DNA from 2 places in the Mesorhizobium sp. M0152 genome. Region 2 is predicted to be linked to the other one. Evidence: riboswitches for the same ligand, from Rfam matches in the RefSeq annotation. Region 2 holds a riboswitch; the other holds the start of a gene.
What was found. Region 2 has a riboswitch for S-adenosylmethionine ahead of NKJ26_RS25925 (O-succinylhomoserine sulfhydrylase). Riboswitches for the same ligand answer to the same signal wherever they lie in the genome.
Positions count from the first base shown of each region.

Region 1: linked by a shared signal. The riboswitch ahead of metX (homoserine O-acetyltransferase MetX) and the one ahead of NKJ26_RS25925 (O-succinylhomoserine sulfhydrylase) in region 2 are both predicted to bind S-adenosylmethionine.

Region 1 covers NZ_JAMYTH010000034.1:8,014-15,899, reverse strand. Annotated here, with positions in the region: gene NKJ26_RS26055 (DUF2125 domain-containing protein) at 1-277, shown strand, start outside; gene NKJ26_RS26050 (sugar kinase) at 285-1,211, shown strand; gene NKJ26_RS26045 (prephenate/arogenate dehydrogenase family protein) at 1,326-2,261, opposite strand; gene hisC (histidinol-phosphate transaminase) at 2,268-3,377, opposite strand; SAM riboswitch at 3,512-3,589, shown strand; gene metX (homoserine O-acetyltransferase MetX) at 3,696-4,862, shown strand; gene metW (methionine biosynthesis protein MetW) at 4,921-5,535, shown strand; partial or broken gene NKJ26_RS26025 (DUF1330 domain-containing protein) at 5,545-5,682, opposite strand; gene NKJ26_RS26020 (DUF1194 domain-containing protein) at 6,101-6,904, opposite strand; gene NKJ26_RS26015 (ABC transporter ATP-binding protein/permease) at 6,990-7,886, opposite strand, start outside.
Region 2 covers NZ_JAMYTH010000033.1:51,632-59,517, reverse strand. Annotated here, with positions in the region: gene NKJ26_RS25930 (ceramide glucosyltransferase) at 1-994, shown strand, start outside; gene NKJ26_RS25925 (O-succinylhomoserine sulfhydrylase) at 1,025-2,215, opposite strand; SAM riboswitch at 2,272-2,349, opposite strand; gene NKJ26_RS25920 (2'-deoxycytidine 5'-triphosphate deaminase) at 2,490-3,584, shown strand; gene NKJ26_RS25915 (ABC transporter substrate-binding protein) at 3,685-4,458, shown strand; gene araD1 (AraD1 family protein) at 4,498-5,490, opposite strand; gene mmsB (multiple monosaccharide ABC transporter permease) at 5,692-6,984, opposite strand; gene mmsA (multiple monosaccharide ABC transporter ATP-binding protein) at 6,981-7,886, opposite strand, start outside.

The DNA.
Region 1 (7,886 bases), on a different contig from region 2:
CGACCTGTCGTCGGGCACGGCGCGCGTCACCGTTTCGGGACCGCTGTCGGTCGATGCCGGGGGCCTCGTCGATGCCGATCTGATGATCAGAATCAAGGATCCGAAGGCGGTGGCATCGATCCTTGCTGGCGCCATACCCGAGCAGAAGAATGCGATCGAACAGGGTTTTTCCGCATTGGCCATGCTCGGCAACGCACCGTCGTTGCCGCTGAAGGTGGTCAAGGGCAAGGCGTCGCTCGGCTTCATCCCGCTGGGCAAGATCAAGCCGGTGGAATAGCGCTGCCATGGCCAGACCCGTGAAGCTGCTGAGTGTTGGCGCGCTGACGCTGGACACCATCTTGCGCGTCGAGACCCTGCCCGCCAATCAGGGGAAGTTCATCGCCTCCGACGGCATCCAGATCGCCTCGGGCATGGCGACCAGTGCTGCCTGCGCCGCGCATCGGCTGGGAGCCGAAGTGTCGTTGTGGGCAAGCGCCGGCGATGATCTGGTCGGCGACCATCTGGTTGCCGCGATCGAGGCCGAGGGCGTCGATTGCACTCATGTCCGCCGCGTTCCTGGCGCCCGCTCGGCACTGGCCTCGATCCTGGTAGATGCGCAAGGCGAACGCATCATCGTGCCTTTCTACGACAGGCTCGCGCAGGCCGATCCCGAGGCTCTACCGGTCGCCGATCTCTCCGCATTCGATGCCGTGCTGGTCGACGTGCGCTGGCCGGGTGCGGCTGCTCTTGCCCTGGAGGCGGCACGCGCCATCGGCCGGCCGGCGATCCTCGATGCCGACACCGCGCCGCGAGATGTGCTGGAGCAGTTGTTGCCGCTGGCATCGCACATCGTGGCCTCCGAGCCGGCGGCGCGCATTCTGTGCGGTCAGCACCTCGATCCACGCCTGACCTGCGAGGTGCTGGCCGGGCGCACCGATGCATTTGTCGCGGTGACCGGCGGCGCGGCGGGAAGCTGGTGGTTCGATCGAACGGCGGGAGCGTCCCGTCATGTCGCGGCGCCAAGGATCGAGGCAGTCGACACGCTGGCCGCCGGGGACGTCTTTCACGGCGCCTTTGCCGTCGGGCTGGCGGAAGGCCTGCCGGTGGAGCAGGCCTTGCGTTTTGCCAGTGCCGCCGCCGCGCTCAAATGCCTGCGCTTCGGCGGCAGGCTGGGCGCGCCAGACCGGACTGAGACGCTGGCGATGATGGAAAGCCACTGGCCAGCGAGCTAACGCCTGTCGCGCAAAAATGCGCAGCGGTTTTGCGATAACGACATGCATTAGAACAAGAACCCAAGCGCGTCGCATGAATCCGTTCAAACGCGACGCGCTTTAGGCGGGGAACACCTAGTTCTTTGCCGGATGCTCGACCGCCTGACGGCCGAAATCAGGCACGTCGATGTCCTGGCCGGCCTCGATGATCGAACGGCGTACGGCACGGGTGCGGGTGAACAGATCGAAGAGTTTTTCGCCGTCGCCCCAGCGGATTGCTCTTTGCAGGAACGCCAGGTCTTCCGAGAACCGCGCGAGCATTTCGAGGATGGCGTCCTTGTTGTGCAGGCATACATCCCGCCACATGGTCGGGTCGGATGCGGCGAGACGGGTGAAATCGCGAAAGCCGGAGGCGGAATACTTGATCACTTCAGTCTTGGTCACCGATTCCAGATCGTCGGCGGTGCCAACGATATTGTAGGCGATGATATGCGGCAGATGCGAGACGATGGCCAGCGTCATGTCATGGTGCTGCGGGTCCATCGTGTCGATATTGGCGCCACAGCGGCGCCAGAATTCCGACAGCTTCTCCAGCGCATCCGGGTCGGTCTCGGGCAACGGCGTGAAGATGCACCAGCGATTGTCGAACAAATCGGCGAATCCGGCATCCGGACCGGATTTCTCCGTACCCGCCAGCGGATGGCCGGGAATGAAATGGACGCCTGCCGGCACGTAGGGCTGCATCTGCGCGATGACCGATGCCTTGGTCGAGCCGACATCGGTGAGGATCGCGCCTTGCTTCAGCTCCGGCGCGATTTCCGCCGCCACAGCGCCGGACGAGCCGACTGGCACAGACACGATGATCAGATCCGCGTCGCGGGCCGCCTCTTTCGCATCGGTGGTGTAGGAGGAGCCAAGCTCGAGCTCCTTCGCCCGCATCAGCGTCGCGGCGCTGCGGGTCGAGATGGCGACGTGGCGGGCTAGGCCCTCGCGATGGATGACGCGGGCCAACGACGAGCCGATCAGGCCGATGCCTACCAGCGCGATCTTTTCGAACATCGGTGATGTCATGGCGTTCTAGCTTTTCAGGAATGTCGTGAGTGCGGCGACAACGCCGCGATTGGCCTCTTCGGTACCGACGGTCATGCGCAGCGCGTTGGGAAAGCCATAGCCGGAAACGCGCCGCAATATATAGCCGCGCGCCGTCAGATAATCGTCCGCCGCGGCTGCCGAATGCCTCTGGTCGTCGGGAAAATGGATGAGGATGAAATTGCCGACGCTGGGCGTCACCCGCAATCCGAGCTTGGTCAATTCCTCGCTCAGCCATGCCAGCCAGGTCTCGTTGTGCGCGACGCTGCGCTCGACATGGTCGCGATCGCGGATCGCCGCGATACCGGCTTCGATCGCCGTCGCGTTGACGTTGAACGGGCCGCGCACCCGGTTGATCGCGTCGACGATGCGCATCGGCGCATACATCCAGCCGATCCGCGCGCCGCCAAGCCCGATCTTGGAGAAGGTGCGGGTCATCACCACGTTTTCGGCGCTGCCGACCAGTTCGATGCCGGCCTCGTAATCGTTGCGGCGGACATATTCGGCGTAGGCGGCATCGAGCACCAGAAGCACGTTGCGCGGCAGGCCCGCATGCAGGCGACGCACTTCCTGGAACGGCACATAGGTGCCGGTCGGATTGTTGGGATTGGCGAGAAAGACGATCTTGGTGCGCGGCGTGACGGCGGCAAGCATCGCGTCGATGTCGGCTCGCTCGTCGGTCTCCTTGACCGCGACCGGCGTGGCGCCTGCCGACTGGATGTAGATCTTGTAGACCATGAAAGCATGTTCGGTGAAGATCGCCTCGTCGCCGGGCGAGAGATAGGTCTGCGCCAGCAGGCCGAGGATCTCGTCGGAACCGTTGGAACAGATGATGTTCTGCGCGTTGAGGCCATGCACCTCGGCGATCGCCTCGCGTAGCCGCCGGGCGGTGCCATCGGGATAGACGTCGAGCTTTCCGGCGACCTCGCGCGCGGCTTCGATCGCCTTGGGCGAGGGCCCGAGCGGATTCTCGTTCGACGACAGCTTGTACACCTTGGCGACGCCGGCGGGCGCGGCACTTTTGCCCGGCACATAGGCATCGATATCCATGATGCCCGCGCGCGGGGTTGGACGTGCCTTGTCCGGTATCTGGCTCATGTCGCAAAATCCGTCGAGAACGCTTCCGCAGGGAAGCCGCAGCGGAAATACAAGCCGTGACCGGCAATGTCGAGAGCTGGCGGTGAGGCCAGCCTCGGCATTGACGGCAAGGCGGGCGAGTTCTAGAAGGGCAGCATCAGTTCCGTGGTGATTTGGCCGGTCGGCTTGCAGCCACGTTAAACAATTCGCTAAAGGGCCGTTTGCGTGGACGTAACCGGCTTTGTGAAGGCAAATGCCGGTTTTTTGTTGTCCGCTGCCGGCCGGACGAACGCATCGGCGGCGATTTTCGCAGGGCAAGGTGCAGCAAGAGAGATGCGAATGGCCGCTCTGCGCGCTGGGAAGACCAACGAGGCCGACCAACCGTCGAGCCCGGTATTGCGCTTTGGGGCGGACAAGCCGCTGAAGCTGGACGCCGGCACGCTGCTGTCGCCATTCCAGATCGCCTACCAGACCTACGGTACGCTGAACGGCGCCCGCTCCAATGCCATCCTCGTCTGCCATGCGCTGACCGGCGACCAGCACGTCGCCAGCACCAATCCGGTGACCGGCAAACCCGGCTGGTGGGAAGTGCTGATCGGCCCCGGCAAGATCATCGACACCAATCGCTTCTTCGTCATCTGCTCCAACGTCATCGGCGGCTGTCTTGGCTCCACCGGTCCGGCCTCGACCAACCCCGTCACCGGCAAACCCTACGGGCTCGACCTGCCGGTCATCACCATCCGCGACATGGTGCGCGCGCAGCAGATGCTGATCGACCATTTCGGCATCGAAAAGCTGTTTTGCGTGCTCGGCGGCTCGATGGGCGGCATGCAGGTGCTGCAATGGGCGTCGAGCTATCCGGAGCGCGTCTTCTCGGCGCTGCCGATAGCCACTGGCGCCCGCCATTCCTCGCAGAACATCGCTTTCCACGAGGTCGGCCGGCAAGCCGTGATGGCCGACCCGGACTGGCATGCCGGCAAATATTTCGAACACGGCAAGCGCCCGGAAAAAGGGCTGGCGGTGGCGCGCATGGCCGCCCACATCACCTATCTTTCGGAAGCTGCCCTGCACCGCAAATTCGGCCGCAATTTGCAGGATCGCGAGGCGCTCACCTTCGGCTTCGACGCCGACTTCCAGATCGAAAGCTATCTGCGCCACCAAGGCATGACCTTCGTCGATCGTTTCGACGCCAACTCCTACCTCTATATGACGCGGTCGATGGACTATTTCGACCTCGCCGCCGACCATGGCGGCCTGTTGGCCGACGCCTTCGCCGGCACGAAAACCCGCTTCTGCCTGGTGTCCTTTACCTCGGATTGGCTGTTTCCGACCGAGGAGAGCCGCTCGATCGTGCATGCGCTCAACGCCGCCGGCGCATCGGTGTCCTTCGTCGAGATCGAGACCGATCGCGGCCATGACGCCTTCCTGCTCGACGAACCGGAACTGTTTGCCGCCATCAACGGCTTCATCGGCTCGGCCGCGAGGGCGAGAGGGCTAAGTCTATGATCCGGCAAAATCGGGCATCGTCCGAATTGGGAAAATGTGCCTGGCCAAGGAAAGAACCATGAGCGTCAACCGCGACCAGCGCGTCGACCTCGAAGTCGTCGCCAACCTCATCCCGCCGCGATCCCGCGTGCTCGATGTCGGCTCGGGCGATGGTTTGCTGCTCGAATTGCTGCAGGACACCAAGCAGGTCGACGGCCGCGGTCTTGAACTGTCGCAGCGCGGCGTCAACGAATGCGTGGCGCGCGGCCTCTCGGTCATTCAGGGAGATGCCGACAAGGACCTCCAATTCTATCCCGACAAGGGTTTTGATTTCGTCGTGCTGTCGCAGACCTTGCAGGCGACCCGCAATCCGAAACTGGTGCTCGACGAATTGCTCAGGATCGGCAACCGCGCCATCGTTTCCTTCCCCAATTTCGGGCATTGGCGGGTGCGCCTGTCGCTGTTCGTCAAGGGCCGCATGCCGGTGACCAAGGACCTGCCCTATTCCTGGTACGACACGCCCAACATCCATTTCTGCACCATCCGCGACTTCGTCAATCTGTGCGACGAGCTTGGCGCGACGGTGGAGAGGGCAACCGCGCTCGACGCCAACGGCCAGAAGATCGGCCTGTCGATGCCGTGGTGGTTCTGGAATTTCTTCGGCCAGCAGGCAGTGTTTTTGCTGAAGCGATAAAGCCTAGTCCTACTCCAGGATATCCGTGGCCTTGTGTGGATGTTCGACACCGTCGGCGAATACCACGTCAGCCTCGGAATTATCGGTCCGCAGCGATAATATCGCCTGGTAGGCTGGTGAATGGTACCAGCGGCGCGCATGCTGCCGAAGCCTCTTCAGCCGGCCTCGCAAGCGCAATCTGCCCCGGCGCCGGCCGCAAGGCGATTGCCCCAGACGTAGTAGGATTCCATGCGATCGCAGGCAGGGCCGGGCCGGCTTCGCGATGGCGTTCAGACGTCATCTATTGGCGAGGGTGTTGCAATTGAGGCGCTAGGCCCCGGAATCGTCATTTGGCGGCGGTTGGACGGCAGTGCGGCGGATGACATGAGCGGCGATTTTTTAGCGTCGAGGCGGATATGGCGAGGGGCCGAGAAAAGGGGAAGTCCAGGAAAAGGTGTGAAACGGTTTTTCCGGGAAAAGCGCGTAGCGCTTTCCCTAGGGAATTGCGTTGAAACAAAGAGTTAGAGCGGTTCACCGTTTCCGTGAAACAATGAACCTCCCATCTAGGCTGGTCGGGCCAAGAGGCTCAGCGGTCGAGTTCTGGGAAATACGGATCGGACAAGAACCGCCTGTCCCGCTCGCCCCGCAGGCAGTCGACGGGCGCGTCGGTGTCCACGGGGATGAACCCGGCCCTGTCCTGGATGCCGCTCACTTCGAGGATCAGCTTGCGCCGGATCGCCGTCGAGAATTCGGCGGCCGCGTAGATCGGCAGCACGAAGGAACCGGGCCCGCCGGTGACGCACTGCGCATAATACTGATCGAGATGGCTGAACGTGGGCGACGGATTGACCAGGATCGGCAGGCCGTTGATGACGATGCCCTTGGCGATTGCCGCGTCACGCGTCGTGGTGACCGGCGGCCCGATATTGTTCGGACCGTCGCCGGAAATATCGATAACGCTGCGATCGCCCTCGAAAGCCGTGCGATCGAAAAGCTTAGCGCCGAAGGCAAGCGCACCGGAGATCGAAGTGCCTCGGAAGCTCCTGAACGGCCGCGCCGCCACCTTGTCGGCGAAGGCGCCGGCGCTGTCGGCGCTGTCGACAATCTGCCAGCCGATGACGGCGTCGTCGCGCACCGTGCCGGCCCATTCGAAATAGGCGAGCGCGATGCGGCCAGTTTTGCCGGCGCGGACCGCCTGGATGAAATCGGGATGCCGCAGCGCCTCGACATAGCCGGCGCGCTGCAGGGCGAACTCCTTCTCGTCCATCGACAGGGAGATGTCGACCGCCAGCACCAGTTCGACATCGACGGCCAGCGCATCCGGCGGCGAGGCAACGGGGACTGCCTGGGCGCAGGCAAGACAGGCAAGCAGGCGCAGAGCATCAAGCATGGCCGACGCCGGGGTTGTTTCTCCTGCGGATATTCCCTCGCGATCACGGCAAAATAAAGCTTCGCGCCAGGGACCGGAACAATGGCTACGCCTTGCGGCGGGCAGCGGCGGGGGGCGGCTCGATGGCGCCGGCCCTGACGCGGACCGGTTTCAGCGCCGGCACGCCGGCATCCTTCACGATTGTAAAAGCGCGTGGAAAGAAATGATTGTTGTGCTGGCCGCGTCCGATGTTGAGCACCGCGGCTCCGGGCAGACGCTTCTCCAGCATCGACAACACCCGTCGCAGCGACGGCCCGTCGAACGCATCCAGGGCTTCGTCGATGATTATCCATTTTGGTTGCCGCAAGGCGAGCCTGGCGAAGGCGAGCGAGCGTTGTTCGTCATCGCCCAGCTCACGCTCCCAGCGCGCGGAGCGGTCGAGCGAGGACGACAGCCGTTGCAGGCCGACCTCGGCAAGAACCGCCGAAATCTCGGCATCGCTCGCCGGGTCGGGTCCATTCGGGTGATCGAGAACCTCGCGCAACGTACCGGTCGGGAAATACGGGACGCGAGGCACGAAGATGGGCGTTTCTCCCGCGGGCAGGCCGATTCGCCCGCTGCCCCATGGCCATAGGCCGGCAATGGCGCGGAAGAACAATGTCTTGCCGGCGCCGGGATCGCCGGTGATCATGACGCGCTCGCCGGGACGTATCTCGACATGCTGGTCGGCGAGCTTGGTGCATCCGTCCGGCGAGGCCACTTCGAGCTTCTCGAAAGTCAGGCTGCCATTGGCGTTGTCGCCGAACTCGATGCGCTTTTCCTTGTCGTGCAGCACATCGGTTTCAGCGAGCGCGATGCGGAAGTCCGCAACGCGCATCAGCGTTGCGCGCCAGTCGGCGATGCTGCCGATGTTGTTGATGAACCAGCGCAATGAGGAATGCACCTGATTGAAGGCGCCGACCGCCATCATCAGCCCGCCAAAACTGATGTCGCCCGAAAAATA
Region 2 (7,886 bases):
CGTCGAGCCGTTTACGCGCGAGACGCTGCAACGCGCTTTCTCGCTCGACTGGCCACGCTACGAACTGATCTTCTGTGTCGCCCATGCCGACGATCCGGTGGTCAAACTGATCCGCGCCGCCACCGCCCGCTTTCCCGCCGTGCCCGCCCGCTTGCTGATCGGCAATGACCGCGTCAGCGCCAATCCCAAGCTCAACAATTGCGTCAAGGGATGGGAGGCGGCGCGCCACGACTGGGTTATCCTTGCCGATTCCAACGTGCTGATGCCGAGGGATTACGTCCAGCATCTGCTGGCGGCATGGGGGCCGGAAACCGGTCTTGTCTGCTCGACGCCGATCGGCTCCCGGCCCGACGGGTTCTGGGCCGATGTCGAATGCGCCTTCCTCAACACGCTGCAGGCCCGCTGGCAATATGCCGGCGAGGCGCTCGGCCTTGGCTTCGCGCAGGGCAAGAGCATGCTCTGGAACAAGCCGATGCTCGACGCCAATGGCGGCATCCGCGCGCTGGCGGCTGAGATCGCCGAGGACGCCGCCGCGACCAAACTGGTGAACGGCCTCGGCTTGCGCGTCAATCTCGTTTCCTCGCCGTTCGAGCAGCCGCTCGGCCGGCGCACGCTTGGCGAGATCTGGTCGCGCCAGGCCCGTTGGGCGCGACTGCGCCGCGTCACCTTCCCGCTCTTCTTCGCGCCCGAAATCCTGACCGGCGCCGCGGTGCCGCTGGTGCTTGCGCTGGTAGCGGCGGCGAGTGCCGGTTTCAGCCTGCCGCTGACCTTCGTCGCCGTGCTGGCGGCCTTCTATCTTCCGGAATGCGCCCTGGCTTGGGGCAAGGGCTGGCACCTGTCGCCGCGCATGATCGCGGCTATGATGATGCGCGACATGATCGTGCCGGGGATGTGGGCGCGCGGCTGGCTTGGCGGCGCCGTCGACTGGCGCGGCAACGCGATGACCATTGGCACCAAGGCCGCCGAACTGGAAGAGACGCCGTCGAGTGCCTGATGGCAGCCAGGCGCGCTACCTGGGCCGATCCTATATTGCGGCCTTCAACGCCTGTGCGATGTCTTCCAGAAGATCGTCGCTATCTTCCAGGCCGACCGACAGCCTGAGCGTACCCGGCCCGATGCCGAGTTCGGCCCGCGCCTCGTCGCTCAAATTCTTGTGCGTCGTTGTCGCTGGATGGGTGATCAGGCTCTTGGCGTCGCCGAGATTGTTGGAGATCAGCACGATGTCCAGCGCGTTCTGCAAGGCGAAGGCCGCCTGCTTGCCGCCCTTGACCTCGAGGCAGATCAGCGTCGAGCCGCCCGACATCTGCTTCCTGACGATATCGGCCTGCGGATGGTCGGCGCGGCCGGGATAGATGACGCGGGCAATCTGCGGCTGCTCGGCCAGGAAATCGGCGATCTTGCCGGCGCTCTCCGTCTGCTGGCGCACGCGCAGGGGCAGCGTCTCCAGGCCTTTCAACAGCGTCCAGGCATTGAAGGGGGACAGGCTCGGACCTGTGTGGCGGAAATAATCGTGCAAATTCTCATCGATCCACTTCTTGTCCGACAGGATCACGCCGCCCAGACAGCGGCCCTGGCCGTCAATGTGTTTGGTCGCCGAATAAACGACGATGTGCGCGCCGAGCTGCAGTGGCTTCTGCTGCAAGGGCGTGGCAAAGACATTGTCGACGACAAGCCGCGCGCCGATCGAATTGGCAAGCGCGGCGACGGCGGCGATGTCGACGACTTCCAGCGTCGGGTTGGTCGGGCTTTCCAGGAAGAACAGCTTGGTGTTGGGCCTGACCGCCTTTTCCCAGTTGGCGATGTCGGTGCCGTCGACCAGCGTGGCCTCGATGCCGTACCGCGGTGCCAGCGTCTCGACCACCCAGCGGCAGGAGCCGAACAGCGCGCGCGCCGCCACGATGTGGTCGCCAGCCTTGGCGCTGCACAGGAGCGCCGCCGTCACCGCCGCCATGCCGGAGGCCGTGGCGCGTGCATCCTCCGCGCCTTCCAGCGCGCACATGCGCTTCTCGAACATGTCGACGGTCGGATTGGCGTAGCGCGAATAGATGAAGCCCGGTTCCTCGCCCTTGAAGCGAGCTTCGGCGGCCTGCGCCGTTTCATAGACATAACCTTGGGTCAGGTACATCGCCTCGGAGGTTTCGCCGAAGCCGGAACGCAGGGTTCCGCCGTGCACGAGTGCGGTCTGAGGTTTCCAGTTACGCTTCTTGGTGCTCATTGTTTTGTTCCAGACACAAAAAAACCGGCCGCGAAAGTCGCAACCGGTCCATACGGCCTCGCGGCCCGACGGTCCTTTAGCGACTTGTTTAACGTGGCTGCAAGCCGACCGGCCAAATCACCACGGGATAACGACCCTTTAGACCCGCGCCACGCTTGCGTCAATTGTCGGCTTCATTAAGAGAGTTGTACCAAGCAGGTTCGGCAGAAGCGTTCCACGGTTTTGCGGCAGGGATCTGCGACAAGAAATCGCCCGGTCTTGGAGCAGGCGGCCTTTGCGGCAGACAGGCATTCTTCCCGATCAGGACATTTCGGCGCTGTTCCAGTCCGGCGCGCTGAAGTCGCCGCGCGCGCTCGATGCCGACCAGATCCAGCCGGCCAGCCTCGATCTGAGGCTTGGCGACAAGGCCTGGCGGGTGCGCGCTTCTTTCCTGCCCGGGCCCAACCACAAGGTGTCGGAAAAACTCGACCGGTTGAAGCTGCACGAGATCAGCCTCGCCGACGGCGCCGTGCTGGAAACCGGCTGCGTCTATATCGTGCCCCTGCTCGAAACCCTGGCGCTGCCGGCGAAGATTTCCGCCTCGGCCAATCCGAAGAGCTCGACCGGACGGCTAGACATCTTCACCCGTGTCATGACCGACCGCGGCCACGAGTTCGACAAGATCGCCGCCGGCTACCATGGCCCGCTGTACCTCGAAGTCAGCCCGCGCACCTTCCCGATCGTTGCGCGCACTGGCTCGCGCCTGTCGCAGATACGCTTCCGCACCGGCAACGCGCTCTTGTCGGAGGCCGAACTGAGCGAGTTGCATCGCGCCGAGATGCTTGTCGCCACCGAGCCGCCGAACATCTCCGGCGGCGGCATCGCGCTGTCGATCGACCTCAAAGGCGATCAAAGCGGGCTGGTCGGCTATCGCGGCAAGCATCACACCGGCCTCGTCGACGTCGACAAGCGCGCAGCACAGGAGGTCGTCGATTTCTGGGAGCCGATCCACAAGAGCGGCGCCGGCGAATTGGTGCTCGACCCGGACGAGTTCTACATCCTGGTCAGCCAGGAGGCGGTGCATGTGCCCCCGCTTTACGCCGCTGAGATGACACCCTTCGATCCATTGGTCGGCGAGTTTCGCGTTCACTACGCCGGTTTCTTCGATCCAGGCTTCGGTCACTCGGCGGCTGGCGGTACCGGCAGCCGGGCGGTGCTCGAAGTGCGCAGCCATGAAGTGCCGTTCATTCTCGATCATGGCCAGATCGTCGGCCGGCTGGTCTACGAACACATGCTGAAACGGCCACAGGCGCTCTATGGCACCGATCTCGGCTCCAACTACCAGGCGCAGGGCCTGAAATTGTCGAAGCATTTTCGCGCCGCGCGCTGAACGTCGATTCCAGTCAGGCAAAATACTTGCCTGTCATGGCGGGCCATGCTTGGCTGCCGTTGCCGGCCTCGACATGACGGCACTCAAGGGGAACAAGAAGATGCAGATTTCGAAATGGATCCTGTCGGGGGCGGCGGCCGCCATGCTGGCGCTCGGTGCCGGCTCGCTGTCGGCCGAGGCGGCGGAAAAAATCAAGATCGGCACCGAGGGCGCCTATCCGCCGTTCAACACCATCACGTCGGACGGCAAGGTCGTCGGCTTCGATATCGACATCGCAAACGCCCTGTGCGCGCAGATGAAGGTCGAGTGCGAAATCGTCACGCAGGACTGGGACGGCATCATTCCCGCCCTGCAGGCCAAGAAGTTCGATGCCATCATCGCCTCGATGAGCATCACCGAGGAGCGCAAGAAGCAGGTCGCCTTTACCCACAAATACTATACGACACCGCTCTCGCTCGTCGCCCTGAAGAACAGCGACATCGCCTCGACCGAACCGGCGGCACTCGCCGGTAAGACGGTCGGCGCACAGGCTTCGACAACACAGGCCAACTACGCCCAGGACGTCTATGGCAAGGCAGGCGCCGAGGCGAAGCTCTACCCGACCCAGGAAGAGGCGATCACCGATCTCCAGAACGGCCGCCTCGACGCCGTCCTCTCGGACAAGTTCGTGCTGATGGACTGGATGAAGAAGGCGAGCGACGGCTGCTGCAAGATGGTCGGCGACGTCAAGGGCACGGAGACCGAAGCCGGCATCGCCGTGCGCCTGGAAGACACCGCGCTGCGCGACAAGCTGAACGCGGCCATCGACGCCATCGTCGCTGACGGCACCTACAAGAAAATCCAGGCCAAGTATTTCGACTTCGACATCTATTGAGAAACTGCCGATCTCCCCGCGAGTGGGGAGATCGCCCCATCACAGCGCCTTCACCGCCACCTTCACCGGCTGCTCGATCTCAAGCGGGTTGCGCAGCGGCAGGCCGAAATCCGTGGCTTCGATCTCGAAAACGTCGCCGGCTTCGGTCTTGATACCGTCGGCGAAGGACAGCGTCGCGGTGCCGAACATGTGCACATGCACGTCGCCCGGCTGGCGGAAGGCCGAATATTTGAAATGGTGGTGTTCGAGATTGGCGATGGTGTGCGACATGTTGGCTTCGCCCGACAGGAACGGCTTTTCCCACAGCATCTTGCTGTCGCGGTAAATGCGCGAGGCGCCCCGGACATCGGCGGGGAGATCGCCGACCAGGATCTCCGGCCCAAACGAGGCGTTGCGCAGCTTGGAGTGGGCAAGGAAAAGGTAGTTCACACGCTCGGTGACATGGTCGGAAAACTCGTTCGACAGCGTGAAGCCGACACGGAACGGCGCGCCGTCGTCGCCGATGACATAGATGCCGGCAATCTCGGGCTCCTCGCCGGCGTCCTTGGCGAACGCCGGTGACAGCAGTGCCGCGCCAGGCGCCACGGCCATCGTGCCATTGCCCTTGTAGAACCATTCCGGCTGTACGCCGACCTGGCCTTTCGCGGGTTTGCCGCCTTCCAGGCCCATGCGGAACATCTTCATGGAATCGGTGAGTTGCTCCTCGCCATCGGTGCTGAGCTTCTTGTGCATGGAATCGCGCGTCGCCGCCGAGCCGAGATGCGTTAGCCCCGTGCCGGTCAGATGCAGATGCGCCGGATCGGGATGGTTGATCGGCGACAAAAGCCGCCCCTTCTTGTAGGCGGCTTCCAGGTCGATCGTCTCGCCGAGCCCCTTGCGCTCGATCAGCGCGGCGAGGCCGACGCCGGTGCGGGCGGCTTCCATCGCCAGCGAATAGACGCTGCGCGCCCCGTTGATGATCCGGGTCTTGCCGCCGTTGCGGGCAACGACACGGATGGTCTCGGCGTCGTCGAGAATCTGCGAGATCAGCATTATCAGTCCTCTCTCATATGTCTTGGCATGGTTGCCTTTTGGCAAACCCTAAACTGCGCGGCTCGGACTGGCCGCGCCACGGGTTGAACTCTTCATCCGGATTGCGCTCGCGAGCCCGGTCCCTGAGGGGACTTCTTCGAGCCGGCGAATGCCGGCAGCGCCGCGACCGTATGCCTCCTGCTTGCCTGGCCTGAAGCCTGTTCAAGCCTTGTTCTTGTTGTAGACGTCGAAGATCACGGCGCCGAGCAGCACCAGGCCCTTGACCACTTGCTGCCAGTCGACATTGACGCCCATGATCGACATGCCGTTGTTCATCACGCCCATGATAAAGCCGCCGACCACCGCGCCGATGACCTGACCGACGCCACCCATCGCCGAGGCGCCGCCGATGAACACCGCGGCGATGACGTCGAGTTCGCTGCCGAGGCCTGCGGCCGGCACGGCCTGGCCAAGGCGCGCCGCGATGATCAGGCCGCCAAGCGCCGACAGCACGCCCATATTGATGAACACCATCAGCGTCAGCCGTTCGGTCTTGATGCCCGACAGCTGCGCGGCCTTGGCATTGCCGCCCATTGCATAGATGCGGCGGCCGATCGTCATGCGCTTGGTGACGAAGACGAACAGCGAGATCAGCAAGCCCATGACGAGCAGCACCACCGGCAGGCCCCTGTAGCTGGCGAACTGGTAGACCAGGAACAACGCCAGCGCACTGCCGACCAGCGTCTTGATGACGAACAGGGGAAAGGGCTCGGCCTCATAGCCGTGGCGTTCGCGTTTGCGTCGCGTCCGCAGCCCGAAATAGGCATAGGCCAGAACAGCGACCAGGCCCAGCACGATCGTCGTCATGTGCAGCGTCAAGCCGCTGCCCAAAATCGTCTTGCCGGCTGCATTCACCGTTGGCGGGATCAGCGTCAGCGGTCCGATGACGTCTGGAATGAAGCCGGAGCTGAGCGCCTTGAAGCCGGCAGGCAGCGGCCCGACCGAAGATCCGCCGCCGAGCAGCGCCTGGCAGATGCCGCGGAAGATCAGCATGCCGGCCAGCGTCACGATGAAGCTCGGTATTCGATGATAGGCGATCCAGTAGCCTTGCGCCGCGCCGATCAGGCCGCCCACGATCAGGCAGACGATCGAAACCACCAGCGGGTTGCTGAATATCCCGAGCGGCCAGATCACCATCATCATCGCCGCCAGCGCGCCGATGAAGCCGGCCACGGACCCCACGCTGAGGTCGATATGGCCCGACACGATGACCAGCAGCATGCCGAGCGCCATCACGATGATGAAGGAGTTCTGCTGTACCAGGTTGCTCAGGTTCACCGGTTTGAACAGCGTTCCCGACGTGGTGAACTGAAAGAACACCATGATGGCGATCAGCGCCAGGATCAGGCCGTATTCGCGCAGGTTCGTCGTCAGCGCCGATACGGCGATGCGTGGACGCTGCCCTACATCCTCGGCGACGTTGCTCTGCGGGGCGGGGGCGCTTTCCGTACTCATGCTGCTTTTCCTTCTCCCCGAACGATGGCGCGCATGATTTTTTCTTGGCTTGCGTCCGCCGCGGGCATTTCGCCGACGATGCGGCCTTCGTTCATGACGTAGATGCGGTCGGTGATGCCGAGCAGTTCTGGCATTTCCGACGAGATGACCACGATCGCCTTACCTTCAGCGGCGAGGCGCGCGATGATCGTATAGATTTCATATTTGGCGCCGACATCGATGCCGCGCGTCGGCTCGTCCAGGATCAGCACTTCCGGGTCGGCGAACAGCCATTTCGACAGCACCACCTTCTGCTGGTTGCCGCCGGAAAGATTGCCGGTCATCTGATAGACGCTGGAAGCGCGGATATTGGTCTGCTTGCGATAGTCGTTGGCGACGGCAAGCTCGCGCAAATCGTCGATCACGCTGTGGCGCGACACGCCGCCGAGATTGGCCAGCGTAATGTTGTGCTTGATGTGGTCGATGAGGTTGAGGCCGTAGGTCTTGCGATCCTCGGTCACATAGGCGATGCCGTGCTCGACTGCCCTGCTCACCGAGGAGACATCGATCGGCTTGCCCTTGAGCAGCACCTCGCCGGTGATGCGGCGGCCATAGGAGCGGCCAAACAGGCTCATCGCGAATTCGGTTCGCCCGGCGCCCATCAGCCCAGCAATGCCGACCACCTCGCCCTTGCGCACATTGATGTCGATGCCCTTGATCACCTGCCGCTCGGCATGGAGCGGGTGATAGACCGACCAAGTCTTCACTTCGAACACGACTTCACCGATGTCAGGCTCGCGTGGCGGATAGCGGTCGTCGAGCGAACGGCCGACCATCGAGGTGATGATGCGGTCTTCCGAGATGTCCTTCTTGGCCAAGGTTTCGATGGTGCGCCCGTCACGGATGACGGTCACCTTGTCGGC